2 regions of the Nocardioides sp. WG-D5 genome follow, and region 1 is predicted to be linked to the other one. Evidence: riboswitches for the same ligand, from Rfam matches in the RefSeq annotation. Region 1 holds a riboswitch; the other holds the start of a gene.
The links. A riboswitch is a leader RNA that binds a small molecule or an ion and turns the genes downstream of it on or off. The one in region 1 is predicted to bind cobalamin.
Positions count from the first base shown of each region.

Region 1 (4,203 bases):
ACGCCTTCGCCCACGGTTGCTCCCCGCGGCGGGCCGCGACCACGACCGAGACCACCCCCACCAGCAGCAGGAGCAGCAGCAGGTTGGTGGTGAAGGAGGCGTACGCAGCCAGGCCGATCGCCCACACCCACCACGCGACGGGGTGCAGATCCCGGGGCAGGCGCGCGACCGCGGCTGTGCGGATCAGCGTGCTCATCGCCGACGCCACCACACGACACCGGCGACGGAGAAGAGGGCGAGGATCCCGGCGGGAGCGACCCAGACAGGCAGCTGCCGGGGCTCGGAGGGTGAGTTCTCCGGAGATAACTCCGGCGACGGGCTTGAGGGCGCCCCCACAGCATCCCCAAGCTCCGTCGCCGGAGCGGTAACGACATCGTCGTCTATCCACGTGAACGCAACACCCTGCCCGGAGGTCACGCTGATTTCGGTAACATTTCTGGAGGCATAGCTCCAGGCCCCGGATTCGTCGGTGACCCACAGCGACCAGTAGGCGTCGGCGGGCGGCATCTGGGCGCAGCCGGCGTTCTTCGGCCGGCCGTCGACGCGGCAGACGACGCTGGGCATCGAGGTCACGTAGGTGAGCGGATGTCCTGCCTTCTCGAAGAGGTCGGCGCCGGTGTCGCCCTCCTCGGGCCGGACGCAGGTGACCTCGGGGTCGCCGCCCAGCGCGTTGGGCTCGACGACGACGGTGACGCCGTCACACGCCTCGTCAGACCGCGAGACGGCGGCCGACGCGGAGGCGGGGGTGACGACGAGTGCGGTGGCCCCGGCGAGGGTCGCCAGGGCCACGCGAGCGGACCGCAGGATCAGCACGAGCTCTTCGCGGTCGCGTCCTTGGGCAGGTAGACCAGCGACGGCAGCGCCTGGGCGGCCGCGAGGCGGTACATCCCCTCGGACTCCTTGGTCAGCCCCTTGGTGTTGCCCTCGGTCAGGGCGGCGTCGTCGTAGGCCACCGCGCCGACGTCGTCGCCGCAGGTCACGACGTGCTCGGCGACCCAGGACGCCGCCTTCTCGGCGGCGTCGGTCTCCCCGGCGCGCCCGAACGCCCACCCGGCCAGGCCGGTGGTGTTGGAGTTGGCGATGTTGCCGGTGGCGGCCTTGAAGGACCCGTCCTCGGCCTGGGTCTCCTTCAGCCACTCGACGCCTGCCTCGACCGCCTTCTCGGCCTCGGGAGAGGCCACCGAGGACAGCGCGATCAGCGCGAACGCAGTGGCGTCGGCGTCCGGCGCGGCCTTCGGGTCGGCGTCGCAGGTCTGGTCGGCGGCCGCGGGGTCGGCGGTGAACGTGACCCGGAACCAGCCCTCCTCGCACTGCTGCCCGGCCAGGAACTCCGCGGCGGCCGTGGCCTCCTTGCTCTCCGCGTTGCTCAGCGCCCACACGGCGTACGACTGGCCGATGGTGTTGGAGTAGTCGGCCGCCTTCTTGTTCTTGGGGTCGAGCTCGTCGGCGATGCGGCCGTTCTCGGCGACGGTGCCCTCGAGCTGCTTCAGCAGACCGGGGTCGGAGGCGTCGACGTTCTGCTGGAGGACGAGCGCCTTGGCCGTGGCCCCGGCCGAGGTGACCGTGCCGAACCCCGGCGAGGTGTAGGCCTTCTTGTTCTTCATCACGGCCGCGACGATCGTGGCGATCTCCTCGTCGTAGCCGCCGACCTCGGCCAGCGCGATCCCGATGTCGGCGCTGAGGCCGAAGTCGTCGGTGCCGTACTGCGCGTTGTGGGCCACACCCTTCGGGGCCTGGGCGACGAGCCAGTCGGCCACCGAGGTGGACACCTTCGCGTCGTAGGCGGGCTTCTCCCCCTCCTCGACGGCCTTCTCGCCGCAGCCGGCGAGCGAGGTGAGGGCGAGGGCGGCGGCGATGCCACCGAGGACGGTCTTCTTCATGGTTCCTTCCGCGCTGTTCGTCGGGAAGGCCCAGGGCCGACCCGCTGCTTTCCACGACAGCGTCAGGTCAGTACGCGTCCGTCGGCAGGTGCTCCGGCTCGCTCAGGACCCTCGATGTCCTGGGCCTACGGTTGCGGGTCAGCGCCGGGATTCGACCGGCTTCCCCCACCACGGCGTGTGTTGATTGAGGCTCTGCTTTGATGCGGGGCAATCCTATGCCGCGCACGCCCTGCTTGCGGGATCGCCGTCGAGCAGTCACTCTGTCCCCATGCGCCACCGGATTCTCGGCCTTGTCGCAACCTCGATCTCGGCCACCCTTCTCGCTCTCTGCCCGACCACGACGGCTCTCGCGGCACCGGATCGGACCTCGGTCACGTACGACGACCTCGTCGCCATGTTCGGCGACAAGGTCGGGAACAAGAAGACCGTCGAGACCGGGCTGCCGACGCTCAACCGCGCCATGGACGACGCTCGGATCACGACCCCCTACCGGCAGGCGGCCTACCTGGCCACGCTCGCCAACGAGAGCTCCTTCCACCACGACGCCAAGGGCCCCCGCGACAAGCGGAAGTACGCCGGCCGCGGCTACATCCAGCTGACCGGCGAGGCCAACTACACCGACGCCGGCGCCTACTTCGGGATCGACCTGCGCCGCCGCCCCGAGCTGGCTCGGTCGCTGGACCACAGCGCGCCGATCTCGCGGTGGTACTGGACCGTCGCCCGCGACATCAACCCGCTCGCCGACGACCTCGAGATGGGCAAGGTCAACGCGGCGATCGGCTATCCCCACAACAAGGAGGAGGACGCCGAGCGCTGCCGCGACTTCAAGGCCGCGCTGAAGCACCTCAACGGCTCGGTGCCCAAGGGGATCGACTGCACCCGCCCGAAGCCGAAGAAGGCAGACGACCAGGACCGCACCGCGGACGCCTCCTAGCAGTACGACGTCGTACAGACATACGTCACGCCGCCGCGTTGATCTCGTGGGTCGCTCGCTGACGCTCGCTCACTTCTTGATGCGCTTGTCGCTGACCGCGATCGCCGAGGTGCCCTCGTCCTTGAGCTCGAAGAGGTCGATCGCCTTGATGAGCTTGGTCCAGGTGGCGTAGCCGTAGTTGCGGGGATCCTCGGAGGACTGGTTGCGGATGCGCGAGACGACCGTGCCGACCAGGGCCCAGCCGTCGTCGTCGGCGGCCGCGGCGATGGAGTTGCGCAGCAGCTGGATCAACCGGGCGTTGCGCTTCAGCACCTGCCCCGTGGTCGCCGAGGAGGACGGCTTGCGGGCGGGGGTGGCGCCGGCCTCGGCGTCGGCGTCGGTCTCCTCCTCGGAGCCGCCGAGCTTCTCCACCACGGTGAACCGGGTGCAGGCGCTCTTGAACGGCGCCGGCGTCTTCTCCCGGCCGTAGCCGTAGACCGCGCGTCCCTTCTCCCGCAGATAGTGCACCAGCGGGGTGAAGTCGGAGTCGGAGGAGACCAGCGCGAACGCGTCCGGGATCGCCGCATGCAGCAGCTCGACGGCGTCGATGGCGAGCGCCATGTCGGAGGCGTTCTTGTGGGCGGTCAGGTCGAACTGCTGCATCGGCCGGATCGCGGCGTCGTGCAGCTCCTCGATCCACCCCTTCAGCTCGGGCTTGGTCCAGTTCCCGTAGGCCCGGCGGATCGTCACCTCGCCGTACTCGGCCAGGTCGTTGAGGATCGCGTCGATCTTGGCCGCGGGGGCGTTGTCGGCGTCGATGAGCAGGGCGATGCGGAAGGGCTCGGTCACCGGATCAGTGTGGCAGGAAGAGGAATGTGTTGGTCTCGACACGCCTTCGCCTAGCGGCTCCGGCGGCTCGACCAGCGCACGCTGGTCGAGCCGGGAGGCCGGCTGCGGCCGAGCGTGTCGAGACCAACACAGTCGCTACATCAGGCGAGCTTCTCCAGGATCAGCTCGCGGACGCGCTTGGCGTCGGCCTTGCCGCCGGTCGCCTTCATGACCGCACCGATGAGGGCACCGGCCGCGGCCTGGTTGCCGCCTCGGATCTTCTCGGCGACAGCGGGCTGGGCGTCGATCGCCTCGTCGACGGCTGCGCCGAGCGCACCGTCGTCGGAGACCACGGCGAGGCCGCGGGCGTCGACGATCTCGGCGACCGTGCCCTCACCGGCCAGCAGGCCCTCGAAGACCTGGCGGGCGAGCTTGTCGGTCAGCGAGCCGCCGTCGACCAGCTTCTGCACCTCGGCGACCTGGGCGGGGGTGACCCCGACCTCGGCCAGCTCGACGCCGCGGTCGTTGGCGGCCCGGGAGAGCTCGGCCATCCACCACTTGCGCGCGGCCTGGGCGGAAGCC
Region 1 covers NZ_CM132928.1:4,701,991-4,706,193, reverse strand. Annotated here, with positions in the region: gene ACWZJV_RS22795 (CbiQ family ECF transporter T component) at 1-196, opposite strand, end outside; gene ACWZJV_RS22790 (hypothetical protein) at 193-813, opposite strand; gene ACWZJV_RS22785 (prenyltransferase/squalene oxidase repeat-containing protein) at 807-1,880, opposite strand; cobalamin riboswitch at 1,947-2,068, opposite strand; gene ACWZJV_RS22780 (glycoside hydrolase family 19 protein) at 2,149-2,814, shown strand; gene ACWZJV_RS22775 (NYN domain-containing protein) at 2,884-3,642, opposite strand; gene gatB (Asp-tRNA(Asn)/Glu-tRNA(Gln) amidotransferase subunit GatB) at 3,783-4,203, opposite strand, start outside.

Region 2 (4,203 bases), 2.6 Mb from region 1:
GCCACCCGTCCGGCCCCGGCCCCAACCCGACGACGAGCACCTCCCCGGCCTCGGGGGCCTCGGACGTCTCGGACGCATCGACGGGCTCGGCCGCCGAAGACTCCTCCGCCGCAGACTGCCGCAGACGGCCTGCCGCGGCCGAAACAGGCGCCGTGTCCCCGGGCACCACGATCAGCGAGAAGTAGGGCACCGAGGACGGGTCCACATCGGCCACCGGCAGCCAGCGCTCCTCGGGCTGCGAGGCACGCTCGACGTACCAGGCACCCTCGAGCCGGCCGGCCGCGGCCAGCGCGGAGCGGACCGCCGGGAAGGTCCGGCCGAGCTTCATGATGATCGCGGCCTCGGTGTCGGCGAGACGCCGGGCGAGCTCGGGCTCGGGCAGGGTCCCGGGCAGCACGGTGAGGACGTCGGTCTGGCGCACCAGCGGCGTCGAGACGGCGGCGGTCGCGGCCGCGAAGGCCGGGACGCCCGGCACGACGGAGGTCTCGTAGACCTCCTTGAACCGGTCGTGGAGATACATCGAGGAGCCGTAGAAGAGCGGGTCGCCCTCGGCGAGCAGGACCACGTCACGGCCGGCGTCGAGGTGGGCGGAGAGCCGGACCGCGCAGGACTCGTAGAACTCGGCCATCGCCCCGACGTAGCCACCCGGGTGCGAGGTGGTGCCGGTGGTGACCGGGTAGCGCAGCTCCTCCTCGACCGCGTCGGCCGGGATCAGCGAGGAGGCGATCCGGCGGGCGTGGGACTGCTTGCGCACCCCGGCGTGGTAGGCGATCACCGGTGCCGCGCCGATCAGCCGGGCGGCCTTGAGGGTGATCAGCTCGGGATCGCCCGGGCCGATGCCGACGACGGTGAACCGTCCCAGAGCCTGCTGAGTGCTGCTCATTCCTGCTCCTGGGCGAGTGCGTTGAGTGCGGACGAGGTCATCGCAGAGCCGCCACGGCGACCACGGACGGTGACGTAGGGGATGTCGATCCCGTGGTCGTCGGCGAAGGAGGCGAGCGCCTCCTTGGACTCGGCGGCGCCGATGAAGCCGACCGGGCAGCCGACGATCGCGGCCGGCCGCGGACCGCCGTCGAGGATCGTCTCGAGCAGGTGGAAGAGCGCCGTCGGAGCGTTGCCGATGGCGACCACGGCGCCCTCGAGGTAGGGCTCCCACAGCGACAGCGCGGCCGCGGTGCGGGTCGTCCCCCAGGCCCGGGCCAGCGCCGGGACGCGGTCGTGGCCGAGCATGCAGAGCACCTCGTTGTCGCGCGGCAGCCGGCTGCGGGTGACCCCGGTGGCGACCATCGTCGCGTCGCACAGGATCGGCGCCCCGGCCTCGAGCGCACCACGCGCGGCCTTCACCAGACCGGGGTGGATGACCAGGTCGGAGGCGAGGTCGACCTGTCCGCTGCCGTGGATCATCCGCACCGCGAGCCGCTCGGCGTCGGCGGGCACCGCGGAGAGGTCGGCCTCGCGCCGGATGGTCGCGAAGGAGTCGACATAGATCGCCGGCCCCTGGTCGATGTAGTCGTAGCGCCGGGTCGGGCGCACCTGCGGCGCCGGCACGAGTACGCCGCGCCACGGCGTCACCACGACCGCCGGCGCCCGCTCCACCAGCGCCTCGACGGCAGCCCGGTCCAGGGCTCCGTCGGTGGCGGCGACATGCTCGCCCCCGGGCACCTCGCCGAACGCCAGCTCCGCGGCCGGCGCCGGCACCCGGTCGTCGGCCTCGACCGGCTCGACGAGCGGGCCGCCGAGCTCGGAGACGTGCCAGGCAGCCGACGGCCCCTCGCCGCGTACGTCCAGGAAGCGCGAGGCGAGCGCGACCAGCCGGGAGGCGGCCTCGGCGAGCGGCACGACCGGTCCCCACGAGTCGCCGACCCGCAGCTGACCCTCAGCGTCCGAGAGCGCCACCAGACCGAGGTCGCACTCCCGCGCGACCAGGTCGCCGCGACCGTCGTCGAGCACGAAGAGGAACCGCCCGGGCAGCGCCGCCAGCCGGGGCGAGGCGCACAGCAGCCGGTCCAGCGAGGCGGCCACGCCACGCAGGTCGGCCCGGCCGCCGGCGAGCCCGGTCTGCGGGGAGACCATCACGTTGCGTACGAGCTCGTGGGTCTGCGCCGGCACCAGACCGGTCGCCTTCAGCGCGGTGAGCACCTCGCTGGGCAGCGCACCGTCGACGGCGGGCAGGCCGCGTACCTGCAGGTTGGCACGGCCGGTGAGGTAGACACGGCCGTCGCCGTAGGTCTCGGCGACGGAGACCAAGGAGAGCAGCGAGGCCGACGAGACGGAGCCGCCGATCAGGCGCAGCCGCACCAGCAGGCCGTCGTCGGCCGGCCACGGACGGCCGACTCCTGGGCACCGGTCGGATCGGACTCGGGACATCGCCACACCTGCTCTGGTCAGGTGCCCTTCCGCGGGGCACGTGGTGACCTGGCGGCGGGCGCCGCCAGAGCCAGCAGGTCTTCGGACTCGGAATCGATCGGTGCGGGACGCCTTCCCGGAGCCAGGCTCCAGTGGCTGCCCCTCCCGGAGGAGGTGCGTGTACCGCCCGTCATCCTCACCGCTGCGCGTCAGTCCCGGACTCTCACCGGGTTCCCTGACCCCATCAGGCATGGAGTACGACTGGCAGGGCGAGACTACCCACTTGCGGACACGGCGCCGAATTGCTCGCCCTGCGGCGGTGGTCTGTGCCAGTGTTCGGCTACTCGGAACCTTCCACTCGACTTCGCACAGATGGAGTCCCCCGTGACCGGATCGGCTCGTCGGAAGCTGTTCGTTCTCGCGCCCGTCTCCGCGCTGGCGCTCGGTCTCGCCGCATGCGCCACGACGTCGGAGTCGAAGGTCGCGATCGGTCTCGTGGTCCCCACCTCCGGCGCCCACAAGTCGATCGGCACCGACATGTCCCGCGGCTTCCACCTCTACCTCGACCAGCACGGCGGCAAGCTCGGTGGCCGGCTGGTCGACGTCATCGAGGCCGACGAGGGCGAGCGGGTGAAGACCGGGGTCGCCGCGGTGACCAGGCTGATCGAGGACGAGGAGGTCCAGGCGGTCGTCGGGCTGGTGGGCTCGGAGACGGCGCTCGCGGCGAAGGACGTCGCGGAGGGCAGCGAGACACCGCTGATCGTCACCGGCGCCGGGGCCGACCAGTTCGCCGACGGCTCCGACTACCTGTGGCGTACGTCCGTGGCCAACGCAGACCTGGGCGGCGCGCTCGGGGAGGCGGTCGCGCAGGAGACCGAGCGGGGCGCGGCGTACGTCATCGCCTCCGACGACGCCGCCGGCCACGAGTCCTCCGACGGCTTCATGATCGCCTTGGAGGCCGAGGGCGGCGGCATCGCGGGACAGGGCTACACGCCGGCCGACGCGACCGAGGACTGGTCGAGCCTCTTCGCCAAGGTGAAGAAGTCGGGCGCGGACGCGATCTATGCCGCCTACGCCGGGAAGGAGGCCGAGGCGTTCGTGAAGCAGTACCGCGACTCCGGCCTGGCCCGGAGCACCCCGCTCTACGGTCCCGGCTTCCTCACCGAGGGCGACGTGCTGTCCACCCTGGGCGGCGACGCGACCGGGGTGCGGACGGTGCTGCACTACAGCGACGCGATGGACTCGCTGACGAACGCCGCCTTCGTGAAGGACTACCGCGAGAAGTACGACGCCACCCCGACGGCCTACTCGGTGCAGGCCTACGACGCCGCGGCCGCGCTCGACAAGGCGCTCGAGCTCTCCGACGACGTCAACCGCAACGAGATCGCGGACTCCCTGGGATCCGTCGGCACGATCGTCAGTCCCCGGGGGAACTGGACCTTCGACCCCAACCACAACCCCGACCAGCCCTACTTCCTGCGTGTGGTCAAGGGCACCGCCGACGGCCCCCGCAACGTCGTGCTGCAGAAGATCGCCCCAGCCGGAAGCTGAGGCGATCTGCTGCACCTCAGCGATCGGCCTCGATCAGCTCGTGCTCCAGGTCCTCCTCCTTGCGGCGGAGCACGATCGACCCGGCGAGCGCGAGCAGCAGCGCGACGTAGACGACGATCGCGAACGGCGACTGCACCAGCGTCAGCCAGTCCCCCTGGGCGATCTGCAGGGCCGAGCGCAGCTGCCGCTCGAAGATCGGCCCGAGGATCAGCCCGACCACCATCGGCGCCACCGGGTAGCCGTAGCGGCGCATGAAGAAGCCCAGGATGCCGAGCACGAGGAGCACGATGACGTCCTGCGGGCTGA
Region 2 covers NZ_CM132928.1:1,378,050-1,382,252, forward strand. Annotated here, with positions in the region: gene cobJ (precorrin-3B C(17)-methyltransferase) at 1-883, opposite strand, end outside; gene ACWZJV_RS06750 (precorrin-8X methylmutase) at 880-1,488, opposite strand; partial or broken gene ACWZJV_RS06755 (nitrite reductase) at 2,176-2,367, opposite strand; cobalamin riboswitch at 2,423-2,626, opposite strand; gene ACWZJV_RS06760 (ABC transporter substrate-binding protein) at 2,731-3,897, shown strand; gene ACWZJV_RS06765 (tripartite tricarboxylate transporter permease) at 3,914-4,203, opposite strand, start outside.
Region 2: it holds a riboswitch for cobalamin, as region 1 does, so the genes downstream of both, ACWZJV_RS06755 (nitrite reductase) here and ACWZJV_RS22785 (prenyltransferase/squalene oxidase repeat-containing protein) in region 1, are expected to answer to the same signal.